Regions from separate parts of the Vreelandella mediterranea genome, predicted to be linked through region 1. Evidence: predicted binding sites of a transcription regulator. Region 1 holds the regulator's gene; each other region holds the start of a gene.
The links. The regulator sigma-54, encoded in region 1, starts transcription at its own class of promoters, with help from an activator protein. The targets are predictions, from matches to a motif close to TGGCACNNNNNTTGCTNT.
Positions count from the first base shown of each region.

Region 2: a site for sigma-54 is predicted at 1,334-1,351, ahead of ACWFVE_RS16025 (amino acid ABC transporter substrate-binding protein). Genes of this name have one in related genera too.
Region 3: a site for sigma-54 is predicted at 1,719-1,736, ahead of ACWFVE_RS02095 (NCS1 family nucleobase:cation symporter-1). Genes of this name have one in related genera too.

Region 1 covers NZ_OZ310198.1:2,046,758-2,050,032, forward strand. Annotated here, with positions in the region: gene lptA (lipopolysaccharide transport periplasmic protein LptA) at 1-431, shown strand, start outside; gene lptB (LPS export ABC transporter ATP-binding protein) at 442-1,191, shown strand; gene ACWFVE_RS09610 (RNA polymerase factor sigma-54) at 1,297-2,709, shown strand; gene hpf (ribosome hibernation-promoting factor, HPF/YfiA family) at 2,792-3,100, shown strand; gene ACWFVE_RS09620 (PTS sugar transporter subunit IIA) at 3,105-3,275, shown strand, end outside.
Region 2 covers NZ_OZ310198.1:3,463,650-3,466,924, reverse strand. Annotated here, with positions in the region: gene ACWFVE_RS16030 (amino acid ABC transporter permease) at 1-165, opposite strand, end outside; gene ACWFVE_RS16025 (amino acid ABC transporter substrate-binding protein) at 248-1,273, opposite strand; gene ACWFVE_RS16020 (amino acid ABC transporter substrate-binding protein) at 1,525-2,598, opposite strand; gene speE (polyamine aminopropyltransferase) at 2,683-3,275, opposite strand, start outside.
Region 3 covers NZ_OZ310198.1:428,928-432,202, forward strand. Annotated here, with positions in the region: gene hydA (dihydropyrimidinase) at 1-333, opposite strand, end outside; gene ACWFVE_RS02090 (nitrilase-related carbon-nitrogen hydrolase) at 364-1,230, opposite strand; gene ACWFVE_RS02095 (NCS1 family nucleobase:cation symporter-1) at 1,821-3,275, shown strand, end outside.

The sequences.
Region 1 (3,275 bases):
AGACAAGCCAGGCCCCCGTCGAAGTCGAAGCCGACCGGCTCGATCTTGATCAGCGCGCGGGTACCGCCGTCTACTCCGGCAATGTGGATATCCGCCAGGGGGAAATGCAGATTCGCGGCGACCGTGTCGAAATCTCGCGCAACGACGCCGGCGAGCTTTCCCAGGCAGTGGCCACCGGCGAGCGCGCCTACCTTCGTAATCAGCTCGAAAACGACGGAGGCCCGATGGAAGGTTGGGCGCGGCGTATCGTCTACCACGTCAGCGAACGGCGCATCGAGCTTATCGACCAGGCCGAACTCCACCAGCGAGCCGACCGCTTTCAGGGCGGGCGCCTTGAGTACTTCATCGACCGCGAAGTGGTTCAGGCGCGCTCAGACGTTAGCGGTAGCGACAACCAGCGCATCCGCATGACGCTACAGCCCGCGCAATAGGAGAATGACCGTGTCGAGCACGCAATCTGGGGCGGTCAAAACGCTTCACGCCCGCCATCTCGCCAAAAGCTACAAGCGCCGCCGGGTGGTAAAAGACATCAACCTGGAGATCACCCAGGGCAGCGTGGTGGGCCTACTCGGGCCCAACGGGGCGGGCAAGACCACCTCGTTTTATATGATCGTGGGCCTGGTCAAGGCCGATGCCGGCACGGTAGGAATCGACGAGCGCGACCTGACCCGGGCACCGATGCACGAACGCGCCACCGCCGGCATCGGCTACCTCCCCCAGGAGGCATCGATTTTTCGCAAGCTGTCGGTGGCCGATAACATCATGGCGATTCTGGAAACGCGCAAGGAGCTGGACCGCCGCGCCCGGGAGGCGCGCCTGGAGCAATTGCTCGACGATTTCCACATCACCCATATCCGCGACAACCTGGGCATGAGTCTTTCCGGCGGCGAACGCCGCCGCGTGGAGATTGCCCGCTCGCTTGCCACCGACCCCGCGTTCATTTTGCTCGACGAGCCCTTCGCCGGGGTCGACCCGATCTCGGTCGGCGAGATCAAGTCGATCATCCTGGCTCTCAAGGCACGCCACATCGGCGTGCTGATCACCGACCACAACGTGCGCGAGACGCTGGATATCTGCGATATCGCCTATATCGTGGGTGACGGCCACATCATTGCAAGCGGTGACTCAACCGCCATTTTGAATAACCAGAAGGTTCGTGAGGTCTATCTGGGCGCCGATTTCCGCCTCTAAACCATCGCCAATCCTAAAGTTCCGTGTAGTGGCATATTTATTGCACTTGCGCCGGACCCCAACTCGCACTAGGGTGGAGCTTTACGAGTAACGAGTGGTTCTTCAATGGTCATGAAAGCCTCTTTACAGCTGCGTGTCGGCACACAGCTGACCATGACGCCTCAACTGCAGCAGGCCATTGCCCTGCTACAGCTTTCCACCCTCGATCTTCGCCAGGAAATCCAGCAGGCGCTCGACGCCAACCCGTTGCTGGAACAAGAGGACGAGTTTGGCGAAGAGAGCGTGACCGAGACCGCCGAAGCCGAATGGGAAGAAAGCATCCCCAGCGAACTCTCCATCGATAGCGAGTGGTCCGACACCTATCAGGACATGGCGGCCAGCGCCGGCAGTGAGGGGCCGGATTTCGAGCGACAGGCGGCGGGCCAAAGCCTGCATGGCCACCTGCTTTGGCAGCTGGCCATGACCGACGCCAGTGAGCGCGAATACGCCATTGCCGAAAGCCTGATCGACGCGCTGGACCCCAACGGTTACCTCACCCAGCCTCTCAACGATATTCGCGAAGGGCTCAAGGCCCAGGGGCTCGAGGGTTTGAGTCAGCGCGAGGTGGAAAACACGCTGATGCGTATGCAGCAGTTCGAACCCACCGGCGTTTTCGCCCGCGACCTTCGCGAATGTCTGATGCTCCAACTCGCCACCCTGGCCGACGACACGCCGCTTCTGGTGCCCGCCAAGCGCCTGGTGCGCCAGTTTCTCGAAGCGCTCGGCAAGGACGACATGCGCCTTTTGAAGCGCCGCCTGGGGCTTGACGACGAGCAACTCGATGACGTCATCGGACTGATCAGAAGCCTGGACCCGCGCCCGGGCAGCGCATATGGCATCACCAACGATAGCTACATCACTCCGGATCTGGTGGTACGCCACGATAACGAAGGCTGGCACCTCGAGCTCAACCCCGAGGCGCTTCCGCGGCTGCGCGTCCAGCCTGATTACGCAAGCCTGATCAAGCGGGCGGACAAGAGCCAGGACAACCAGTTTTTAAAAGAGCACCTACAAGAGGCTCGCTGGCTGATCAAGAGCCTTTCGAGTCGCAACGATACGCTGTTACGCGTCGGTCGCGAGATCATCGCCCGCCAGCTTGGCTTTTTGGAGCGCGGCGAAGAGGCCATGAAACCCTTGATACTCGCCGATATCGCCGAGGCCGTGGAGATGCACGAGTCGACGATTTCACGGGTGACGACGCAAAAATACATTCACACCCCCCGCGGCGTATTTGAGCTCAAGTACTTCTTCTCGAGCCAAGTGAGCGGTCATGACGGCAACGACAGCCACTCCAGCACGGCGATCCGCGCCCGGTTGAAAAAACTGATTCAAGAAGAGACGCCAGGCAAGCCGCTCTCGGACAGCCGCCTGGTGTCACTATTGGAAGATGGCGGTATTAGCGTAGCGCGGCGCACGGTGGCAAAATACCGCGAGGCCATGGGGATTCCCTCCTCCAGCGAACGGCGGCGTTTGCGTTAAAAAGTGAAACTGGCCGCCGGGGCTTTGCAACGGTAGAAAAAGGGTTACAATCAAAGGACAGTCCTGGATTAGGAGTACGTCGATGCAAGTCAATATTACGGGCCATCACCTGGAACTGACCGACGCTCTGCGCGATTACGTTAACGAAAAACTCGAACGTATCGAGCGTCACTACGACAATATCACCACCGTTCATGTCACGCTTTCCATCGAGAAAGAGCGTCAGCAGGCCGCCTGCACCCTCCATGCGGCCGGCGCCGATTTGCACGCCGAAGCCCAGGACAACGACATGTACGCCGCCATTGACGCGCTGGCCGACAAAATCGACCGCCAACTCGTAAAACACAAGGAAAAAGCACAAGCTCGCGCCCAGGGCGCTGGCGTGCGTTAAATCGATGACCCTGGAAACCATACTCCCCCCGGAGCGCGTGCTGTTCGACGTCCCCGGGGGCAGCAAAAAGCGCGTGCTGGAGTTCTTCAGCACCTTCATCGCCCAAAATACGCCCAGCCTGGATAGCCAGGAAGTGTTCAGCCGTCTGATAGGCCGGGAGCGATTAGGCAGTACC
Region 2 (3,275 bases), 1.4 Mb from region 1:
GATACCCCGTGCGGAAAGGTTGTCCTGGGTGTTGCCCACGATATAGAGCAAAAAGATGGCGACGACCGCCACCACCAGCACCTGAAAAATGAGCGCGCGTTTAGCGCGGTCTCGCCAGAAAGGGGGCTTGTGGCCCACCGGGCGAGCATCGGGTCTTACTGACATGAAAGCGTCTCCGCAATACGGCAGGATCAATCAAACGGCCCGCCTGGGTGTTAGCGCGGCGGGCCGGGGTCAAGCGAGACGCTTAGCGAATCGGCGGTGCGTAATGGAAGCCGCCGTCATTCCAAAGAGCGTTGACGCCGCGCTCGATCTCCAGCGGTGAATCCATACCGACGTTGCGATCGAAGCTTTCGGCGTAGTTGCCGACCTGGCTGATGATGTTGTACGCCCAGTCGGCTTCAAGGCCCATGCCTTCGCCGTAGTTGCCGTCCTGTCCCAGAAGACGCGCGATATCCGGGTTTTCACTGTCCATCATGTCGTCGACGTTTTCGCTGGTCACGCCGTACTCTTCGGCGTTGAGCATGGCAAATAGTGACCACTTGACGATGTTGAACCAGGTGTCATCGCCCTGGCGAACCACCGGGCCCAGCGGCTCTTTGGAGATGATCTCGGGAAGGATCATCGCGCTGTCCGGCTCGTCGAGCTGGATACGCAGCGCGGCGAGTTGGGACGTATCGGAAGTCAGCACGTCACAGCGCCCGGACTGGAAGCCGCCCACGGTCTGCTCCGAGGTGTCGAAAACGATCGGATCAAACGCCATGTCGTTGGCGCGGAAGTAGTCCGCCACGTTGAGCTCGGTGGTGGTACCGGACTGGATACAGATCGCCGCGCCGTCGAGCTCGTCGGCACCAGAAAGGCCCAGGTCACGGTTGACCATGAAGCCGATACCGTCGTAGAAGGTCACGCCGGTAAAGTTCAGACCCAGGGTGGTGTCGCGGGTGGTGGTCCAGGTGGTGTTACGAGAAAGCACGTCGATTTCCCCGGACTGCAGCGCGGTGAAGCGCTCGACGGCGTTCAGGGAGATGTAATTGACCGCGTCGGCATCGCCCAGCACGGCAGCGGCCACGGCGCGGCAGACGTCAACGTCCAGGCCTTGCCACTCGCCGCTGTCGTCCGGGGCGGAGAAACCGGGCAAACCATCACTCACGCCACACTGCACAGCGCCTCGTGAGCGCGTATCTTCCAAGACATCTGCCTGCACGCTTGCCACACCGGAGAGGGTGATGGCGCCCGCGGAAGCCAGCAGTACCACGTGTTTTTTATTGATCATGGTTGTTTCCCTTCCTCGTTATTAAATTTCGTTATATATGCCGAAGCACGGCACATAACGCTAGCAAGGAAGATGCCAGAAAGGATATATCGGCTCATTCAGCGCTTTTCAACGCAAAAGCCGCAACTTTTTGACCAAAGTTGTGCTGCAAAAAAGTGCAGCTTCGGCTACTGGTTGGGCTTCTTTGGTGCACTGGCCGTGCGGACCTTGCCGAATCGGCCAGTGAAAACAGGCGAGTGGGGTAAAAATGGCTAACGAATAGGAGGGGCGTACTGAAGCCCACCATCGCGCCACAGCCCGTTCAGCCCGCGTCCGATATTAAACGCTGAGTCAGCGCCCACGTTGCGATCGAACATCTCGGCGTAATTACCCACCTGCTTGACGATTTGATAGGCCCAGTCGGCATTAAGGCCCATCGCCTCGCCGAAATTACCGTCGCGGCCCAGTAGGCGCATCACATCCGGGCTTTCGGATTCGAGTTGTTCGTCCACGTTGGCCATGCTCACGCCCAGTTCCTCGGCGTTGAGCATGGCGAACAGCGACCATTTAACGATGTTGAACCACTGATCGTCGCCCTGGCGCACCGCCGGTCCCAGGGGCTCCTTTGAGATCGTCTCCGGGAGAACGATGGCCATGTCCGGGTCGGCCAACTGCATGCGCTGGGCATAGAGTTGCGAGGCGTCGGAGCTTAAAACGTCGCAGCGTCCGGACTCGAAGCCAGCGATGGACTGCTCCGGGGCGTCGAACACCACCGCATCGAAGCTCATGCCGTTCAACCGGAAGTAGTCGGCCAGGTTGAGCTCGCTGGTGGTGCCGGACTGGGTGCACACCGCCGCGCCGTCCAGCTCGCTTACGCTCTGTACGCCCAGGTCGCTTGCCACCATGAAGGCTTGGCCATCGAAGTAGCTCACTCCGGTGAAGTGGATCCCCTGGGTCGTATCCCGGGTAGAGGTCCAGGTGGTGGTGCGGGCCAACACGTCGACCTCGCCGGACTGAAGCGCCGCGAAGCGCTCGACCGAATCCAGCGGCACGAACTCGACGTTGGCGCCTTCCCCCAGGGCGGCGGCGGCCACCGCGCGGCAAATGTCGGTATCCAGGCCCCGGTAGGTGTCTTCGTCGTCCAGCGCCGAGAAGCCGGGTTGGGCCGCGTTGACTCCGCAGCGCAGACTGCCGCGCTCTTTCACCGTTTCAAGCGTGGTGGCCAGCGCCAGGCCGGGCAGCAAAAGCGCCGCCCCGGTCAACAGTTTGATGTGCCAACCCCGGGCCCCTGGGATAGCCCTTGTGAAGGTCCTTTTGATTGCCCTTGTGTGATCCGCTTTGTTCATTGTTGTGTCCCTTGCGTGGGTAAGCGCTACAAAAAAGGCCGAGCAGTGCCCGGCCTCGATTCAGTGCGTGTCGCTTTGGGGAATTTAAGCGAAAGCGGCGCGCATAAACGGTGGCAGCGCCAGGGCGCCGCGGTGAGCCTCTACCGTGTAGTACTGTAGCGGCATTTCATGCTCCGCGGCAGCCTCTTCACGAAAGCTTTCAACGTTTGTCGCCTTGCCGGCCAGCGTCACGCTCCACCAGCCCGACGGATAAACCGGCTGGGGGAAGGGAAGCGTTGCCACGCTCTCGAAACCGGCCGACTTCATGTCTTCGCGCAGTTCACGAATGATCGACCCACTGTGATAGAGCGGTGATTCGCTTTGCTGCACCAGCACGCCGCCGGGACGCAGAATGCGGTGGCAGCGCGCCAGAAATTCGGTCTTGAAAAGCCCTTCCGCCGGGCCGACCGGGTCGGTGGAGTCGATGATGAGGACATCGACGCTTTCGTCTTCGGCCTCATCGACCCACTTCACGCCGTCCGCGAACAAAAGCTCCGCGCGCGGGTCGCCGTTGGACGCGACCAGCGCCGGGAAGAAGCGCGTGGAGGCCTTGGTGACCTCTTCGTCGATGTCGATTTGAGTGACTTTTTCCACGCCGTCGTGACGCAGCACTTCCTTGAGCGTGCCGCAGTCGCCGC
Region 3 (3,275 bases), 1.6 Mb from region 1:
GCCCTGCCAGGTGTCGAACGCCTCCAAAAGCGATTGGCCGGGTTGAGGGATGACGAAGTCGATAATGGTGGTCGTGCCGCCGGCCATGGCGGCCGCGGTGCCGGTGTAGAAATCTTCGCTGGCCACCGCGCCCATGAAGGGCATCTGCATGTGGGTGTGCGGGTCGATACCGCCGGGCATGACCAGCTGATCCGTGGCATCGATGACCTCGCAGCCCTGGGGCGTATCCAGATCGACCCCGATCGCTTCGATCTTGCCATCCACACAGAGGACGTCGGCGCGGTAGGTGTCGGCATGGGTGACGACCGTGCCGCCCTTGATCAATAGGCTCATTGCGTTACTCCTGCTTATCCAGTCGCTTGATTACTCGCCGTCGGTCAGGCGCGTGTAGGTCTCGGGGCGGCGGTCGCGGAAGAACTGCCAGTTGTTGCGCGCCTCGCGCACCGCGTCCAGGTCGATCTCGTGGACGAGCAGCTCGTCCTCGGTGGCGCTGGCCTGAGCTTCGATCTTGCCGCGCGGGTTGACGATATAGCTCGAGCCGTAGAAGTCGCCGATGTTCCAGGGCGCCTCGGTACCCACCCGGTTGATGGCGGCGATGAAGCAGCCGTTGGCGGCGGCGGAGGCGGGTTGTTCGAGCTCCCAAAGGTATTGGGAAAGCCCGGCGACCGTGGCGGAAGGGTTGAAGATGACCTCGGCGCCGTTAAGTGCCAGCGCCCGCCAACCTTCGGGGAAGTGGCGGTCGTAGCAGATGTACACGCCAATCTTGCCGAAAGCGGTATCGAAGACCGGCCAGTTGGACTGGCCCGGTTTGAAGAAGTACTTCTCCCAAAAGCCGGCGACCTGGGGAATGTGCGTTTTGTGGTATTTGCCCAAGTAGCTGCCGTCGGCGTCGAACACTGCCGCGGTGTTGTAGTAAACGCCGGTTTCGGTCTCTTCATAGACCGGCACGATGATGACCATGTGGTGCTCGGCGGCGAGCTTTTGCATCATCTGGCAGGTGGGGCCCTCGGGCACCTTTTCGGCAGCGGCGTACCACTTTTCGTCCTGGCTGGGGCAGAAGTACGGTTGGTTGAATACCTCCTGAAAACAGAGCACCTGAACGCCTTGCTCGGCGGCCTGCTCGATCATCGGCAGGTGCGCCTCGTTCATGGCGTCGCGAATCTCTGCCGGGTCGGCATCCGTGCTCGCTTTTAGCCCCATTTGAATCAAGCCGATTTTCATTGTTTGCATGCAAGAGCCCTCTCTCGTCGTCACACACCCCGCCCCACTCAATGAGGCGGTTATCCGTTGAAAGTATTGTTGGCGTTAGTGGCGTGCTGTTAAGCCTCTTTTAATCAAAAGGCCGTTGTTGTTTTAAAAGCTGTCCGTGAAGACAGTTTTTAGATTAGTTGTATAAACCCTGCTGTTTCAAGTGTTTTTATAAGTGTCCGTAAGTTTATGATTAATCTTGGTTTTAGGGCATTTGTTGTCACCTTGGTGAATCGATGCACTTATTTCCGTCATCTTTTTACTTTATTAAAATCATGGCTTTAATGTGTTTTCTAAGAATTATTTACGTTAGTCCGCGCTTTTATGGTGCTTTTTTATTTTTAGGCGTACTCTCTTGATTGAGTGGCTTTTAATAACGCGGAATAAAATAACAACAACTGTAAAGAGGCGCTTTAACTGTCGAATAAGTCAGCTTTTTATCAATAAGTTATACGCCGCTGCGTACGGTTAGGCACACTTATTGCTCTGGTTTCAGATGACCTGGTTTTAGATGACCTGGTTTTAGCTGACTCAATAACGATAATAGACAGTGGCTCTTCGAGGAGGAACTCATGACCGTTTCAGCATCCCGGATGGTGGATCGAGAAGGATTGATCGAGCTTGAAGTGAATAACGACGTGCGCGATAGCCCGCGCTTCAATGAGGATATCGCCCCCACCACCGCCGCCGAGCGCACCTGGAGTAAATGGAACATAGCCGCGCTTTGGGTGGGCATGGCGATTTGCGTGCCCACCTATACCCTGGGCGGTGTGTTGACGGCGTATTTTGGCCTGAGTGTGGGGGAGGCGCTGTTTGCCATTTTTCTCGCCAACGTCATTTTGCTGCTGCCGTTGACGCTCAATGCCTTTCCCGGAACCAAATTCGGTATCCCGTTTCCGATCGTGCTGCGCTCTTCCTTCGGCATTTTGGGCTCCAACGTGCCGTGTCTGGTGCGCGCGCTGGTGGGGTGTGGCTGGTTCGGTATTCAGACCATGTTCGGGGGCCTGGCCATTCACCTGCTGCTGTCGGCGCTGTTTCCCGCTTGGGCGGCGCTTGGCGGGGTCGGCGAGGTGATCGGCTTTTTCGTATTCGGGGCAATGAATCTTTACGTGGTGATTCGCGGGGCGGAGTCGATCAAGTGGATGGAGACGCTTGCCGCGCCTTTGCTGTTGCTGGTGGGCATTGGCTTGATGGTGTGGGCATGGCCGAACATGTCGATGACCGCGCTTTTGGCGCAGCCACCGTCGCGGCCCGAAGGCGCCTCGGTCTACGGCTACTTCTTTGCGGGCTTGACCGCGATGGTCGGCTTTTGGGCCACGCTTTCGCTGAATATTCCCGACTTTAGCCGTTTCGCCAAAAGCCAGAAGGATCAAATCGTCGGTCAGATCATCGGCCTGCCGCTGACCATGTTTTTCTTCGCCTCCCTTGGCGTGGTGATGACGGCAGCCTCCGAGTCCCTGGTGGGGCAGACGGTGGCGGACCCGGTGCGCCTGATCGGTTTCATCGACAGCCCGTTCTGGGTGATTCTGGCGATGCTGCTGATCGTCGTGGCCACCATTTCGACCAACACCGCCTCCAACATCGTCTCGCCCACCAACGACTTTCAGAACATCGCGCCGAAGTTGATCAATCAGACCCGCGGGGTGCTGTTGACCGGGCTCGTCGGGGTTCTATTGATGGGCTACGACCTGCTGCAAAAGGCGGGGGTGATCGCTCAGGGTGTATCGCTCGAGCAGATGTACTCCAACTGGCTGCTGGGGTACTCGAGCCTGCTGGGGCCGATCGCCGGCATCATGGCGGTGGATTACTTCTTAATTAAAAAGCAGCAGTTGGATGTGCCGAGCTTGTACCAGGATGGGCGCGCTTACCCGGCGGTGAACATCACAGGCTTTATCGCCTTCGGCGTGCCCGTCGCGCTGACATTGATGGCGCTTTTGACCGATACGATGGCCTGGTTCTATGACTACGGCTGGTTTACCGGCTCGGCGCTGGGGGCGGTGGTTTACTACGTGGCCAGCACCGTGCTG